One region of the Shewanella sp. SR43-8 genome, then DNA from elsewhere that is predicted to be linked to it. Evidence: predicted binding sites of a transcription regulator. Region 1 holds the regulator's gene; each other region holds the start of a gene.
What was found. Region 1 encodes FliA, which starts transcription of late flagellar genes. Its sites were predicted from a motif close to CTAAAGNTNNNNNNNNNNNNGCCGATA; they were not measured.

Region 1 (5,916 bases):
GTTGCTGCAGGCGTTGGAGTTAAACCGCTGCTAAATGGACGACGAGATGAATAGGTATCCGAAGCGGAAACCGATGTTTTACGAGGTTCAGGTGATGATGAAGTCGATAATGAACTTGATGCTGAACTTGGGCGATATACTCTGCGTCGCCCCAAAGCTTTAATTCGCTGCTGCAGTAACAGTATTGCATCGTCTTTATTGGTCGCAATATCTTCAAAGCGTTTTGGTAAAAAATCTAATGCGCCGGCTTCTAACGCATCAAGTGTCGCTTTGGCACCATCATGAGTTAATGATGAAAACATTAAAATTGGAGTGGGGTTAGTAGCCATGATTTCACGCACAGCAGTAATACCATCCATTACTGGCATTTCAATGTCCATGGTAATGACTTGAGGCTTTAACTTTGCAGCCATTTCAACAGCTTCTTTACCGTTAACAGCAACAGCAACGACTTCGAGATCAGGATCTTTATTAACAATCTCACTGACTCGACGTCGAAAAAAGCTAGAATCATCTACAACTAATACTTTTATGGCCATTGAATTCCTTAAATAATGGAACTTTTTTTATTTTTTGCTTTTGGCGTAATGTTTCAGTAGTCCTGGCACATCTAAAATAAGTGCAATACCACCATCTGATGTAATTGTTGCCCCCGCCATTCCTGGCGTACCTTGTAACATACTGCCAAGTGGTTTGATGACAACTTCTTCTTGCCCAATTAATGCATCAACAACGAAACCGATTTGCATCGTACCAAGTTGAACAATCACAACATGGCCATGCTTCTTATCACCATGCTTAAATGTCGATTTCTTACTGTGCAACCAATGTTCTAGATAAAATAATGGCACGGCTTTATTACGGAAAATAACCGTTAATTGACCATCGACAATATTGGTTTTGGTTAAATCTAAATTAAAGATCTCATTAACACTCGATAATGGCAGAGCGAAGACTTGATTAGACACATCAACCATCAAGGTTGGCATGATAGCCAAGGTTAACGGCACTTTAATTTCAAGTGTGGTGCCCTTACCTTTCATCGAATCAATGTAGACAGTACCATTGAGTTGATTTATGCGGGTTTTCACCACATCCATACCCACACCACGGCCTGAAATGTCTGAGATTTCAACTTTAGTTGAAAAGCCTGGAGCGAAAATCAGATTATACGCTTCGTTATCAGTCATTCTCGAGGCGGCATCTTCATCGAGCACACCACGACTTATCGCAATTTGTTTTAGCTTTTCAGGATCCATGCCAGCGCCATCATCCTCAATTTTCAGCAGGATGTGATCACCTTCTTGGCTAGCCGATAAGGTAATAGTACCGGTTCGGGATTTACCATTTGCTTCACGAGTCACCGGCATTTCAATACCGTGGTCGACTGAGTTTCTCACTAAGTGGACCAAAGGATCGGCTAAAGCCTCAACTAAATTTTTATCAAGATCGGTGTCTTCACCAATCATCACTAAATCAATTTCTTTATTTAATGTACGCGCTAAATCTCGAACAACCCGTGGGAAACGACCAAATACTTTCTTGATAGGTTGCATGCGCGTCTTCATCACCGCACCTTGTAAATCAGCGGTCACCAAATCAAGGTTAGCAAGTGCTTTTGACATTTCCTCGTCTTCACGATTAATGCCTAAGCTCACCAGTCGATTACGGACTAATACCAATTCACCAACCATATTCATGATTTGATCTAAACGAGCGGTATCTACGCGAACTGTGGTTTCACCTTGTGGCACAGACGACGCTTTGACTGGGGCTTTATCTGCTAAGGGTTCAACTTTTGGCACAACGGCTGGAGTCGATGGCATAACTGGCTTAGCAACTGGAGTCGGAGCGGGTTTTGCTGCCGGTGGAGGAGTAACCACTTTAGCAGATTCTGCAGCAACCGGAGTTGATTGCACTTTCGCTACTGGGGCAGTGCCTTTACCGTGTAATTCATCTAAAAGACGTTCAAACTCATCGTCGGTGATTTCATCTGAGTCTACTGCGGGTTGAGCAACTGGTGTACTTGCAGGTTTAGCAGCAACCACAGGTTCGTCTTTGGCTTTAAATGAACCTGAGCCGTGTAACTCGTCTAAGAGTGCTTCAAATTCGTCATCGGTAATTTCGTCACTGCTTTTTGCTGGTGCTGGTTTTGAGTCAATATTGTCTTTCTTTATTGCAGAAGATTTAGATGCAACAGGACTGTTACCTGAACCGTGTAAGGCATCAAGTAAGGCTTCAAATTCTAACTCATCAATTTCATCAATGCTGCCAGAATCAGACGTTTCTGCCGTAAAAGGACTCACATCCTCAATAACTTCAGGCTCGTTAACCTCAACAACATTTTCGATAGGTTCAAGTTCTGCAGCCGACATCTCTGAGGGTAATGGCGCACCTGAGCTTAATAATTTGAGTTTCGCAAGTAGCATTGGATCTGCTGGGTCTTGTTCTTGTCCCTGTTGAGTTTGAGCAAACATAGTATTAATGGCGTCGACCGCTTGCAAAATAATATCCATTAATTCTGCATTTACGCCACGTTTTCCGGTGCGCAATAAATCGAACGTATTTTCAGCTTCATGACACACGTCAACCATCGGCTTTAAGCTTAAAAAACCAGCTCCGCCTTTGACAGTATGAAATCCACGGAAAATAGCATTAAGTAAATCACTGTCATCAGGATTATTTTCAAGAGCAACTAGCTGCTCTTGTAGAAGCTCTAAAATCTCACCAGCTTCAATTAAAAAGTCCTGGAGTATCTCTTCATCAACATCAAAGGACATTAAATTGACTCCTAATTAGAAACCCAGACTTGATAGCAGATCGTCTACTTCATCCTGACCTGTCACCACATCTTCACGCAGTTCTGCATTCATGATGGGGCCTTCTGCTTCTATTTTATTATCGTTTATCGTTGGCGATGACTCAGTAATATGATCACCAAACACCGTTAGCATTGAAACTAAATTACTTTCTACTTCACGAACTAAATCAATCACTCGACGGATCATTTGGCCAGTTAAGTCTTGGAAGTCTTGCGCCATTAAAATTTGATTTAATAGCTCACGAAGACGATTACAATCATTTTCACTGTGTAGCATAAACTGCTGAACATCGTGGCAAAGTGATTTAAACTCACCCAACTCGATGTCACGACGCATCAATTTATCCCACATTGGCGTTACTGATTGAATATTACTGATAATGGTATCGGCCAAAGGTAGACATTCTTCAACTGCATCCATGGTTTTATTAGCAGCTTGCTCTGTCATATCGATAACGTAGTTTAATCTTTCTTTAGCATCCGGAATTTCGGTATTGGCTAATTCAGATAAACGGTTATCAATTTGAAAATCTTTTAATGCACTATGAAGTTGTCGAGTTAACTTACCCACTTCTTCAAAAAGCTCACGCTGCAATGGTGTAGCAAGCTCCCTGATGACGTCATCAGCTTTATCTTGCTGACCTAAGGTAAGCAATTCAACAAGTTCTTGGGCCTGTTCGAGAGTGATTAACCCCGATATTGATGCCTGCATGACTTATCCTTGCTTATGCGAGTCGTTCAAAGATTTTATCTAACTTTTCTTTTAACGTTGCGGCGGTGAAAGGCTTTACCACATAACCATTTACCCCAGCTTGCGCTGCAGCAATAATTTGTTCACGCTTGGCTTCTGCGGTTACCATCAATACGGGTAAATGCTTTAACGAATCATCTGCACGGATTGCTCTAAGTAAATCAATACCTTGCATTCCAGGCATGTTCCAGTCTGTTACTACAAAATCAAAATCGCCTTTTTGTAACATAGGTAGGGCTGTTGAGCCATCATCTGCTTCTTGGGTATTATTAAATCCCAAATCTCGCAACAAGTTCTTAATGATACGCCTCATTGTTGAAAAATCGTCAACAATAAGAATCTTCATATTCTTGTCCAAGGTTTCCTCCGGTGAGCTGACACTCGTTTGCTCTAAATAAGTTATTATTCTTGTGTCCAATGCTTGAGTTTAGCTTTTAATCTGAGCATTGCCTGACTTAATATCTGGCTTACACGCGATTCACTAACATCAAGGATGGCACCGATTTCTTTTAAATTTAATGCTTCGTTGTAATATAACGACAACACTAACGCATCTCTTTCTGGCAATGTCTTAATTGCTTCAACCAATGCAGATTGGAATTGAATTTCAGCAAGCGAGTCAAAGGCCTCATCTGGCGATTCATTATCTGTGATTAACACATCTTGTGAAACACCAAGATCTTCTATGCCTATGATTTTACCAACAGAAACATCATTTAAGATATGATGGTACTCATCGAGCGACATTTCAAGCTTTTCAGCAATTTCAGTATCATAAGCATCACGACCAAGCTGTTGCTCTAATTCATCAATTACTTGTGCAACTCGACGATTATTACGGTGAACTGAGCGTGGAACCCAGTCACCACGACGAATTTCATCTATCATCGCTCCACGAATTCTAATGCCAGCAAAAGTTTCAAACTTAGCACCTTTGCTGTTATCAAATTTTGATGAGGCCTCAAGCAACCCCATCATTCCAGCTTGTAACAGGTCATCAAGTTGCACCGATGCTGGTAATCTTGCCAGCATATGATGAGCAATTCTTTTTACCAACGGTGCATACTGTTCAATGATAGACGTTTTGTTATCGAACTGAGTATACGCTGCGGCTTTATTCACCCGTTCTTCCTTCTTGTATCGGCTTACGTTGTACAAGACGTTCAACAAAAAATTCTAAATGACCACCGGGTTGCTGTGGCACAGGCCAAGTCATAATTTTATTGGCTAATCCGTGGTAAGCAATAGCTGAAGGTGATTTAGGATAAGCCTCAACGACTAGTTTTTGTTTACGAACTGCTTTACGTAAATTCTCATCAAAGGGAATGGTTGCCACCAACTCCAATGCAACATCTAGAAATCTATCTGTCACTTTACTGAGTTTAGCAAATAATTCCATACCTTCTCGTAAACTACGTACCATATTTGCCACAATTTTGAAGTGGAACACACCATGTTCACGACTTAGTATCTTAATTAACGCATAAGCATCGGTAATCGATGTTGGTTCGTCACAAACCACTATTAATACATCTTGTGATGCACGAGAAAAACTCAGCACCATATCTGATATACCGGCAGCAGTATCAACAATTAAAATATCAAACTGAGTCCGCATTTCACTAAATGCACGGATCAAGCCGGCATGTTGTGCTGGTGTCAATTCAACCATCGCTTGTGAACCTGATGTAGCAGGAACAATACCGATACCTTTGGGTCCGCGTACAATGATGTCATCTAATTCGGCATCACCTGACAAAACATGAGATAAATTTTTCTCAGCACGTATCCCGAGCATCACATCGACATTGGCTAAACCTAAATCGGCATCAAGTACTAATACACGTTTGCCCTTTTCGGCTAATGCTACCGCAGTATTAATTGACACACTTGTTTTACCAACTCCGCCTTTACCACCGGATACGGCAATTACTTTAACTTTATCGTTATTTGGTTGATTCATCATACGTAAACCACTTGCTTGATCCCGAGTCATATCTTTACTCAAATGCATAGGCTGTGTCATTAGACCACACTGTGTCTTGTGATAATTGTTGTTCAGTTTCATTTAACGCCGCGAGAGCTTTCTTGGCTAGCTCTAGTGTATCTGCGACTTTCATGTCCTCAGGAACACGTTGACCGTCAGTAACATAGCTTAATGGTAACTCATTTTGAATCAATACGCTCAATGCACCTGCAATTGATATTGATTCATCTAATTTTGTTAAAATCGCACCCGCTAATGGAATACGTTTAAAATGTTCTACAGCATCTTGTAAGACACGGCGCTGGCCTGTCGCTGACAAGACTAAGTAACTCCGAATGGGGATCCTACTATTTGCCG
Region 2 (5,916 bases), on a different contig from region 1:
TCGTATGGGCTTTCTTCACGCCATGGGAAAGGATGCAAGCCATTTTTTTGGCGAATGGTGTGCATCTGTTCGCGACGATCAGTGAGTATTTTGTGTGGATAAGCTTGATGGCCTACGTCCCAAATTAATCGATCGAATGGGGTATTGTAGACGTAATGAAGTGCCACAGTTAATTCAACTGTGCCTAAGCCAGAAGCGAAATGTCCGCTAGAAATACCAACAGACTGAAGTAAGAACTGTCTGAGTTCATCAGACACTTGTGGAAGTAAACCTTGAGGTAACTTCCTCAATTCTTCTGGTGTATTAGCTTTTGCTAGTACTGGGAATTTAGAAATATCGAAGCTCATAGCGAGATTGTCTGACTCTTTATTATAATCTTCGCTCAATAATGTAGTGGGCGAAGTCTGCAATTAACTGGCTATTGTATGGTAATTTAGTCAGCGCTGATAGTGCATCTTGTATTAGTTGTTCTGCACAGGCTTTGGCACCATCGAGACCGAGTAGTTTCGGAAAAGTGCTTTTATTCGATTGCTGATCGCTGCCTTGGGGTTTTCCTAGCTCTTCAGTGCTTGCGGTGATATCTAAAATATCATCCTGAACTTGAAAAGCTAATCCAAGCGTGTGAGCGTATTTCATCATGAGTTGATAGTGCTCATCGGGTATGTCTGCAGCAATCAACGCGAGCTCTACGGCACAAGTAATCAACGCACCGGTTTTTTTATTATGTAATTCGGTTAATCTTTCTATATTGATACTGTGATCGGTAGCACTAAGATCAATTGCTTGTCCACCACACATGCCCTGGTACCCAGAGGCTTTGGCAAGTGCTCTCACCATGGCGATTTGCTGTTTTGGGTGTAAGTCATTGCTCGGGGCGGTGATAATTTCAAACGCTAATGTTTGAAGTGCGTCTCCAGCAAGAATTGCAGTGGCTTCATTAAAGGCAACATGTACCGTGGGTTGACCACGACGAAGTGCGTCGTTATCCATAGCCGGTAAGTCATCATGTATTAAAGAATATGCATGAATACATTCAATGGCTGCGGCAGCTTTATCCAAGGCATTGATATTGACACCCAGCATATCACCGACACTGTAGACCAAAAATGGTCTAATGCGTTTACCGCCTAATAATGCCCCATGCAGCATGGCCGCTTTTAAATCTGGGGCGGCATCATCAAGCAAAGTTAAATGCTCGTTAAGAGTAACATTAACGCGCTTTTGGTATGTTGTTATCGCTTCAGCTAACACGTATCAAGACCTATTATTTAATACACACTCTGTGACGATTATTCACTTTCAACAGTGAATGGCACAAATTCAGCATCATCTTCATTTAGTAATATAGAGACTTTTTGCTGTGCTTGTTCAAGTTTTGCTTGGCTTTGTCTGACTAACTTAATACCACGCTCAAATTGTTTAAGCGCGTCATCCAGAGACACTTCGCCTTGCTCTAAATGAGCAACAATGGTTTCAAGTTCAGTTAATGATTGTTCAAAACTGAGGTTTTCTGGTTTTTTTGCCACAATTAATATTCCTTTCATTACGCGAGTGACAAGGTATATCAGCCCAGCGTATCGGTCAAATACAGTCGCTGGATATTTGCTCAACAGCACGCTTTGTTATTGAATTTTGTTTAGAATGTGCAAAAACAAGCTAAACTTGAGCCGAGTTTGTCCGATAACAAGTCATAATTTAAAATTGATAGCATAAAATAGTATTGAAACTGTTGCTGTAATACATAACGATGGGCAATATAGTTAAGCAACAATATGCCCCGTTGTTCAAGTTATACAGTATGTGCTCACAGCACGATAAAGCGGCACAAATAGGCAGCGCAATGACTGCGATTGAGGAGAGGTTGTGGATTTAGCTACCCTAATAGGTATTATTGGTGCTTTTGCATTTATTATTGGTGCGATGGTGACTAGTGGTGGTATCGGATTATTTATCGATGTACCGTCAATTTTGATTGTTGTTGCTGGCTCATTATTTGTTGTGATGATGAAATTTAACCTAAAACAATTTTTAGGTTCGATAAAGATTGGCATGAAAGCCTTCATGTTCAAATTAGACAAACCTGAAGATTTAATCGAACAAGCTGTCACCATGGCTGATGCAGCCCGTAAAGGGGGCTTCTTAGCATTAGAAGAGGCGGTTATAACTAACAGCTTTATGCAGAAAGCTGTCGATATGTTGGTTGATGGCCATGATGGCGATGTCGTGCGTAATGCGCTAGAAAAAGACATTACCTTGACAGAAGAGCGGCATAAAACCGGTATTGGCATTTTTAAAGCCATGGGTGATGTTGCCCCAGCAATGGGAATGATTGGTACACTTGTCGGCTTGGTGGCGATGTTATCTAACATGGATGATCCTAAATCCATTGGGCCATCAATGGCGGTCGCTTTGCTAACGACTCTTTATGGCGCAGTGATCGCCAACATGATCGCTATCCCAATGGCGGATAAATTATCATTACGTATGAACGAAGAATTGCTTAATCGTAATCTTATTATGGATGCGGTATTAGCTATTCAAGATGGACAAAATCCACGGGTGATCGAAGGCTTCCTGAAGAATTATTTGGCTGAAAAATTAAGAAAAATCGATACAACGGACGGAGAGTAACTCATGGCTAAGGCCAAGTGTGATTGTCCACCAGCAGGCGCCCCCATGTGGCTTGCCACCTTTGCAGACTTAATGTCATTGCTTATGTGCTTCTTCGTGTTGTTATTAGCGTTCTCTGAAATGGACGTGATGAAATTTAAGCAAATTGCCGGTTCAATGAAGTATGCATTTGGGGTGCAAAACAAAGTTGAAGTAAAAGATATCCCCAAAGGCACCTCTGTTATTGCATTGGAATTTCGCCCTGGTCGACCCGATCCCACGCCTATTGAGATCATTAATCAACAGACTAATGAAATGACTCAACCGACCATAGAATATCAGGCCGGCGAAGATGACAATGCAGGTGGAACCCAAAAACAAAGCGGTGAACAGCGTGGCGGTAATGCCGCAGCAACAGCGCAGCAAGAAGCTGAAGCAGTTAAAAAAGATGCTGCATCTTCACAAGAAAATATTAACGAGCAAGTTAAGAAAATGGCTGAAAAGCTTAATGAAGAAATCGTCGATGGTGCGATTGAAATTGAGTCTTTAGGTCAGCAAATTATTATCCGTATTCGTGAAAAAGGCTCGTTTGCATCTGGTTCTGGCTTTTTACAACCTAAGTTCAAACCCATAGTGCGATCGATTGGTGAATTATTAAAAGATGTTCCCGGCGTGATTACGGTATCCGGTCACACTGACGGGGCCGACATTAGTAATGAGCTGTACAGTTCAAACTGGGAGCTATCAAGTCAACGTGCTGTTTCCGTAGCTCATGAGTTAAGAAAAGTCCCCGGCTTTGATGAGACACGAATGAAAGTGGTTGGAGAGGCATCTAATCGGCCATTAGTGGCTAATGATTCTAATGAGAATAGAGCAAGAAATCGTCGCGTTGAAATTTCTATCGAGCAAGGTAAGCCTAAAGAGTCGAATGAAATTGTAGTCTCGCAATAGTAACAACTCATCAGTTTACATCATTATTAGCGCAGTCTATGAAGGTTAAATAGATTGCGCTTTTTTGTGTCAAAAATGTGCTTTAACAGCCGTTTCATTTACAAAAAACAGATAAAAAAGTGAATATGTTTGGTTAATAGACATCATTTGGTATAATTGGCAGATTATTGCATAAGTTATGCTATTTACTGGATTATCTACACATCTAGCAAATAGATCTGTGTTGTTTTTTAATTTATTATCAAGGCATTACTGTCCTTTTTACTTAGCAAAACCGAGTGTGGTGCTATTTGATGGTGATACCTGTGGAACCCTGATGAAGTTTATTGTAAAGCTGTACCCTGAAATCATGATGAAGAGCAAGTCTGTAAGAGTGCGCTTTACTAAGATGCTCGAAACCAATATCCGTAATGTACTAAAAAACGTCGATGAAGGTGCCAAAGTTCTGCGTCAATACGATCGTATTGTAGTCAAGGTACCAATTGATAAACCGGAATTGTGTGATGCATTTGCAGACCGATTATCTTGCATTCCAGGTATTGCTCACATCGTACAGGTCAGTGAATACAGCTTTGATTCTATTGATCATATTTACCAGCAAACATTACCAATATACCGTGACGAAATTGCCGGTAAAACATTTTGTGTTCGCGTAAAACGTTCTGGTAAGCATGATTTTAATTCAATTGATGTTGAGCGATATGTGGGTGGCGGATTAAATCAGCATACGGATGCACTAGGGGTAAAACTTAAAAATCCAGATGTGACCGTTAATCTTGAAATCGATCAAGATAAGCTTTACATGGTCGAACGCCGTATAGAAGGTCTGGGTGGTTTCCCAATGGCAACTCAAGAAGATGTGTTGTCGCTTATTTCGGGTGGTTTCGATTCTGGTGTATCAAGTTTTCAGTTTATTAAGAAAGGTGCGCGTACTCATTATTGTTTCTTTAATCTAGGTGGCGCTCAGCACGAGATAGGTGTTAAGCAGGTGGCTTATCATTTATGGAAAAAATATGGTGAGTCGCATAAAGTACGTTTTATCTCTGTGCCATTTGAGCCTGTTGTTGAAGAGATTCTTGAGCGTATTGATAATGGTCAAATGGGTGTAGTACTTAAGCGTGTAATGATGCGAGCAGCTACTCGAATCGCTGATAAATTTGGTATTCAAGCCTTAGTTACCGGAGAAAGCTTAGGACAAGTTTCTAGCCAAACACTGACTAACTTAAATGTGATTGATCGGAGTACTGAGTTACTGATTTTACGTCCGCTGATCACAATGGATAAACAAGATATTATTAATCAGAGCCGTATTATTGGCACTGAAGATTTTGCGAAGTCGATTCCTGAGTATTGTGGGGTTATTTCACAAAAGCCTACGGTTAAAGCGATATTGTCTAAGGTTGAAGCCGAAGAGATGAAATTCTCCGAAGACTTAATCGAACGGGTGGTTGCATCTGCTGTCGTGATGGATATTCGTGATATAGAGGCTGAAATGAATCAACAAGTTACCGAGACCGAAACGGTTAACAATGTGGCATCAGGTGAGATCATCATTGATGTTCGCGCTCCAGAAGAAGAAGAGCGAAGCCCATTATTGATCGATAATGTGATGATTAAAGCGATTCCATTCTTTAAATTAGCGACACAATTTGCTGACTTAGATAAGTCTAAAACGTATTTATTGTATTGTGACCGTGGGGTTATGAGTAAATTGCAGGCTTTATACCTTGTTGAGCAAGGCTATACGAACGTTAAAGTGTATCGCCCTTAACCACAGGAGCGGTTTGCGCGTGTGTTGGCCGCTTTTATCTGTATGAGTATTTAGGTCATAGCAAGTTGAATCAGCATACTTTTTAAGTTTGCATGTAACAGACGTAAAAAAACCGCATTGAATGCGGTTTTTTTTATTGTTTGGATAACAGGCTAAATCACAATCGTATTAGTTTGCTTGGACCACTTGTGAAGTTTTTTGTTGTTGTTCATTGTCAGCAACAAGAATGCTGTTAACATCGTTATTAATATCGATTTGCATGGCTTCAATACTTTGCGATAGTTCAGCATGTAAATCGGCCATATCGATAGGTTCTAGTTCAGTTGCTTGGGCTGTTGATAATCCGATGATGGATGTCAGCGCAACTGCAAACAGAGTATTTAGGTTGAACATAGGGGTGAGCCTCCAGGCTAATGAATCACATTTGGCGGACCATCCCAGTTACGTCGTAGAGAGTGTCCAACGGTATTTTTAATGCTGCTAATTTAACCAAACACAGTGTTCTTTACAAACGACAAAAAATAACCATAATCATTAGAAAAACTAATTATAAACCGAGAGATTGATCACTATGTCTAGACGAT
Region 3 (5,916 bases), on a different contig from region 1:
GGTTTATCCATGCCTAATGCTAATGAATGTTGCATAGATTGCACAAACTCATTGCGGCAATCTGGATAACCAGAAAAATCGGTTTCACATACGCCAGTAATAATGTCATTACAGCCCAATTGATACGCGTAAATTCCTGCTAAGGTTAAAAATAAAATGTTACGGCCAGGAACAAAAGTATTTGGTAAACCATTGTTCATCAATTCATGTGAAACCGGAATTGCATCACGCGTTAGCGCCGAAATAGCTAATTCGTTTAATAAGCTAGTATCCATGACTTTATGACTGGCTAATTTCAACTCAATTGCCAATGATTTTGCCACTTCTATTTCTTGTCTATGACGTTGGCCATAATCAAAGGTGATCCCATGTACTTCATCGTACTGTGATAATGCTTGGATAAGACAAGTGGTTGAATCTTGACCACCACTGAAAACAACAAGGGCTTTAGTCGGTGTGTTTAGCTTTGTATCTGACATGGATATACTCTTAACGTACTGAACTGACTTGCAAGATCGGGGTGATCAACGCCCAGTGGTTCAGGTAAATAGAATGGATATTTTACCTAAGGCAGGCTCAACTGCAAAGCCATAGCGGTAAATACTTGCAGCTAATGGCAAAATACTCTATAAATGCCGGCCCGTAATTCGTCAGCCGGTTACTGCTGGTCACTACAAGTAAGGTAAACAATGAAATATCCCGTTAACGAAGTATTTGAAACCATACAAGGCGAGGGCACATATACTGGTGTTCCTGCGCTGTTCGTTCGCTTGCAGGGTTGCCCTGTTGGGTGTTCATGGTGCGATACCAAGCAAACGTGGGATGTGTTACCTGAGAATAACGTGACCGCAGAGCAAGTGATTCAGGTCGATGGCACCATAGGACGTTGGGCTGATCATAATGGTCACACATTACTGCAAGCATTTCGGGACAAAGGTTTTACCGCAAAACATATCGTGTTAACTGGTGGTGAGCCGTGTTTGTATGACCTAACGGAATTAACTAACGATTTTGTTGAGGCGGGTTATCAGATCCAGATTGAGACCAGTGGTACGTTTGAAGTGAAATGTCATCCTGATGTGTGGGTGACGGTATCACCTAAAATTAATATGAAAGGTGGCTACAAGGTACTTGATCAAGCCTTAAATCGTGCTAACGAAATTAAACATCCTATTGCGACAGAACGGCATATTGAAGAATTAGATGAGCTGTTACAACACATAGATATCAGTGCCAAAACGATTTGTTTACAACCTATTAGTCAAAAGGCGCGGGCAACCGATCTTGCAATGAAAGTGTGTATTGCGCGTAATTGGCGTTTGTCGATTCAAACTCACAAATATTTGAATATCGACTAATGTGTATTTAGCAACGTTTCCCCTTGATGCTGAGCCAATAATGAAAGCCGTTGAATCCAGATCCAACGGCTTTTTTTAATGTTTAGTTAACTGATTAAACCACAAACATTAAAGGCAGACAGTTTCTCGCGATAGTGCTGAAAACAACCGATATTATTTTCGATCCACTCGGGGTTGTAGTAGGTATCGAGATAACGTTCACCAGCATCACAAATTAACGTCACAATTGAACCTGTTTGGCCTGCATGTCGCATCTGTGTTGCCAGCAATAACGCCCCATACAAGTTTGTGCCAGTGGACGCGCCCGTTTTACGACCAATTAATTGTTCTAGCCATTGAATGGTTGCGATTGACGCAGCATCGGGGATTTTAATCATGCTATCAACCACCCCTGCAATAAACGATGGTTCAACCCGAGGTCGGCCAATACCTTCAATTTTACTGTATTTATCACTCACTATCGTGGCATCACCACTGTGAAAATAATCATAAAAGACTGAGTTTTCTGGGTCAACGACGCACAGTTGGGTTTTTTGTTGTTGATAGCGAATATAGCGACCAATAGTGGCACTAGTGCCGCCAGTTCCTGGACTCATCACAATCCAACTTGGGATTGGATGTGGTTCGCGTTCCATTTGGTTAAAAATAGAATCAGCAATATTGTTGTTACCCCGCCAATCTGTTGCACGTTCAGCATAAGTGAATTGGTCCATGTAGTGACCTGTTAACTCAGCAGCCAATCTTTCTGATTCTGCATACATCTGACTGCCATTATCAACAAAGTGACATTTAGCCCCATAAAATTCAATTTGTTCAATTTTCTTTTTAGCGGTGTTTTTAGGCATTACCGCAATAAAAGGTAAACCGAGTAATCGAGCGAAATAGGCTTCTGAAACGGCAGTGCTGCCAGAGGATGACTCAATGATTGGGGTATCTTTTTTTATCCAGCCATTACAAAGGGCATATAAAAATAATGATCGAGCCAAACGGTGCTTTAAGCTGCCGGTAGGATGTGTACTTTCATCTTTTAGATAAATGTCTATTCCATCAAGTTGTGGCAAGTCTAATTTGATTAGATGTGTATCAGCAGAACGTTGATAATCGGCTTCTATTTTTGCAATGGCCTGATTGACCCAAGATGATGACATGCAATAATACTCGTTATTCCAAAAAGGAATAAATAATAACTAAAATACAAAGTTAAGAGTAGTGTTTATCGACCTATATAGGTATTTATTGTTCAATAATGGCAGTAAAGGATGAAATAGAGCAGATAAAGACAAAATACCGTAAATAATGGCATCAATAATGTTGACCGGCTAAATAGGCAATTAACAGCAGCAGAAAAGATTAAGCAAAAAATAGTACCGTTAGGGGGTAAAACTTGTCGTGTAGGAATTGAAAAAATCGATGCTTGATAACGAGGAATTGTGGACAGATATTTAGCTAGTATCACGATATAAATTGATAAAACAAAATGTAAAATGGTGGAGGGAGAAGGATTCGAACCTTCGAAGGCTGAGCCGTCAGATTTACAGTCTGATCCCTTTGGCCACTCGGGAACCCCTCCACAGCAAGATAATATGAATAAAAGAAAGATGGTGGAGGGAGAAGGATTCGAACCTTCGAAGGCTGAGCCGTCAGATTTACAGTCTGATCCCTTTGGCCACTCGGGAACCCCTCCACATATTTTCTTTTTTTCTTACTCTCTTTTTACATTCTAACGCTTTACAACTTTAACGCTTCACAACAAACACTTTATAACAACGCAAATGGTGGAGGGAGAAGGATTCGAACCTTCGAAGGCTGAGCCGTCAGATTTACAGTCTGATCCCTTTGGCCACTCGGGAACCCCTCCTCAATTGCGGTCGCCATAGTAGTCAGAAACCTTTTGTATGTAAAGTGTAAAGTTGAATAAATTACTAAAGTTTATGACTGTTTGGTCGATAAAATAGCATCGAGCAGTAGTTGTGATGTTTTTATATGCAAATTGAGTCAACATTAGTCAATGAATTACAAATAGGGAACCGATTAAACGTCGCGATTGAGCATAATCGTCGCGGTGAATTTGGCTTGCTATTGGCTATGCTGTCTGTAGATGCTCGTGATATGGCACAGTTTCAATTAGAAACTGACACTGATAACACACAAAAGTTACGCAACAAATTTTCTGTACCGCAACCGCAGTTATTAGTTGATGATATTTCTGTCCATCCAGACACCTTTGATCACGCGATGATATTTCAGCAACAAGGTGCCAGACAGTTTCAACTGCAACAAGCATTAACACCTGAAGCTCTGGTCATTAGAGGGTCGCAATCTGATGCTATGGTCGAAGTATTAAGTAACTGTGATTACCTCACTAAAAATAAAGCGATTAATGCCTACCAGCAACATACTCCCATAGAAGACATGCATTTTTTAGATCAACTCAGCACGCAGCGTAAGATATCAAACACGTTAGCACTTCAGCTAGCATAAGCCTGTAATGCGGTGATCTTGTTTAGATTAAGTGAATACTTTTAGGATTTGTGAGCATGGCAAATAAATGGCTGCTTGATCTACGTTATATTCATAAGTGACCGTTAAATTAACTAGTGGGTGAAGTCATGATTAAACAAATTAAACAGCAGCAAGGCCTTGTAAGCGATAGTTGCACAGAATGCGGAAGTTACGTCGATATTGGTGCCGTAGTTGAGGCAGAAGATACATTATTAGTGCTTAGTTTTGCTGGTGACGATGCATTGTCACAAGCTCAAGCGATGCAGGAAATTGCTCAGCAACGTTTTGCTGATACAAAAGCTGTCATTATTGATGCCGATAATACCATTGAACTCAAGCTTGATTTCGCTTTTAGTGTAGAGAAAATGATTTTTCAACTTGAAAATCAACTGTAGATCTTTCTGCAGTTTAATGAAAAGAAATATTGGTTATATGTTTGTTGTTAAAGATTTTTATTCGAGTATACCTCGCGTAATATTAATCCTAGTAAAGCGTAACAATGTATTACCAAAGGATTGCTGTTTTTAAGTATCGCGTGTAATCTGCGTTACTTAACTAAAGACATAGTAGCTTTTGCTAATGTAACTTTATGATGCCTTTAACGCGAGTTTTGCTCTCTAAGTATTGCTGTAACATGTTGACTCACACTCTGAATACCAAAACCAATAATGATAGGTATTTTGAGTTACAAACGTTATAGATTTAGGAAATGAAACCATTTTTTTCGGGATGTAAATGAGTCGAAGAGAACACCAGCACTTATTGGAATTAATTGTAAATTCCAGTGCAAAACAACAAGGTGATTTCACCAAAACCGCAGAGCTGGTTTGTCAATTGCTGCGGGATTATTTTAAAGCATCATTTGTGTCTGTTTGGTCATTACGACATAAAAATAATGATGGCTTGCTGGTTGATGAACGCCTTATTTCTGAGCATGCATTGGTTGCAAGTGATGTGGACCAGACGCTGGTGTATACCTCCCATTTGAAACAAATGACCATTGATCCACAGTACATCAACGAATTACGTTGTCATCGCTACATATTATCTACCGACAATGCTCATATTAACCTCGTCGACACTTTTTCTGATTACTACCAACACCACAATATTGTTACCAGTATTGATATTGCCATCCGAATTAATGGTCATATCGAGGGCGTATTATCGGTGGAAAGTTGCCAACAGATTCAATGGGGTAAATTAGACATTCAGCTTGCAATCCAATGTGCAGATCAGCTGGCGTTAGCCTTGTCTACACGTTATACCTATGACAGTAATGAACAAATTCATTTGTTACGCAATGCCACAGAGCAATCAGAACATGTTGTTATGCTGGTCAATATCGATAGTCGTATTATTGAGTATGTGAATAGTGCTCATCAAAAAATGACTGGATTGCTTCGCAATAACGTTGAACATCATAGCGTTTCTAATCTCGATATTTTTAGAAACGCTCCTAAACTACTTGATCATATCATCGAAAAATTACGCGCTAGTGAAGTTGTGGAAGGCGAACTTAAACTGACACGCACCGATGGCAGTGAATATTGGCTAAAGTATCATATTAAGCCGTTTGTCACCGAACAAGGTAAACATTATGCGCTAGTTTCCAGTTATGATAATTCCGCAGCATTTTTACATAAAGTGGCATTAGAACGTTTGGCTTGGCATTGTGCGTTAACCGGTTTGCACAATCGTAGTCATTTTACCCCCATACTTGATCGCGCTGCTGATGGCATATTAATCCTCATTGATTTATTGGGCTTCAAGCGTTTTAACGATACTCATGGCCATGAAGATGGCGATGCTTTACTGATTGAGATAGCACGACGATTAAAACATTTTGCAACGTCTGCCAATGCGATTGATGTCGCAAGGATCGGTAGCGATGAGTTTGCGGTGTTATTGCCTCCAGTGACTTCTGAAATCGAAGTCGAAGCCATTATTAGCCGTTTGTATATGAATTTGGCGGCGCCATCAATGATCTCCAGAGCCAAAATACAACCTAACCCCGCTATTGCCGTGGTAGACATCAAGTCTGTTGTGGGCTTAT

Region 2: a site for FliA is predicted at 1,657-1,683, ahead of pomA (flagellar motor protein PomA). Genes of this name have one in related genera too.
Region 3: a site for FliA is predicted at 3,281-3,307, ahead of H5114_RS10000 (VC2046/SO_2500 family protein). Genes of this name have one in related genera too.

Annotation. Positions count from the first base shown of each region.
Region 1 covers NZ_JACJDX010000001.1:168,026-173,941, forward strand. The annotation lists gene H5114_RS00660 (chemotaxis response regulator protein-glutamate methylesterase) at 1-539, opposite strand, end outside; gene H5114_RS00665 (chemotaxis protein CheA) at 567-2,780, opposite strand; gene H5114_RS00670 (protein phosphatase CheZ) at 2,796-3,533, opposite strand; gene cheY (chemotaxis response regulator CheY) at 3,547-3,930, opposite strand; gene H5114_RS00680 (RNA polymerase sigma factor FliA) at 3,975-4,694, opposite strand; gene H5114_RS00685 (MinD/ParA family protein) at 4,687-5,568, opposite strand; gene flhF (flagellar biosynthesis protein FlhF) at 5,573-5,916, opposite strand, start outside.
Region 2 covers NZ_JACJDX010000010.1:57,589-63,504, forward strand. The annotation lists gene dxs (1-deoxy-D-xylulose-5-phosphate synthase) at 1-347, opposite strand, end outside; gene ispA ((2E,6E)-farnesyl diphosphate synthase) at 370-1,251, opposite strand; gene xseB (exodeoxyribonuclease VII small subunit) at 1,290-1,526, opposite strand; gene pomA (flagellar motor protein PomA) at 1,864-2,631, shown strand; gene H5114_RS14010 (flagellar motor protein MotB) at 2,635-3,561, shown strand; gene thiI (tRNA uracil 4-sulfurtransferase ThiI) at 3,878-5,332, shown strand; gene H5114_RS14020 (hypothetical protein) at 5,501-5,725, opposite strand; gene H5114_RS14025 (transcriptional regulator GcvA) at 5,904-5,916, shown strand, end outside.
Region 3 covers NZ_JACJDX010000006.1:284,294-290,209, forward strand. The annotation lists gene queC (7-cyano-7-deazaguanine synthase QueC) at 1-479, opposite strand, end outside; gene queE (7-carboxy-7-deazaguanine synthase QueE) at 690-1,358, shown strand; gene H5114_RS09980 (PLP-dependent cysteine synthase family protein) at 1,445-2,506, opposite strand; tRNA gene H5114_RS09985 (tRNA-Tyr) at 2,844-2,928, opposite strand; tRNA gene H5114_RS09990 (tRNA-Tyr) at 2,958-3,042, opposite strand; tRNA gene H5114_RS09995 (tRNA-Tyr) at 3,132-3,216, opposite strand; gene H5114_RS10000 (VC2046/SO_2500 family protein) at 3,342-3,839, shown strand; gene H5114_RS10005 (DUF406 family protein) at 3,968-4,255, shown strand; gene H5114_RS10010 (bifunctional diguanylate cyclase/phosphodiesterase) at 4,596-5,916, shown strand, end outside.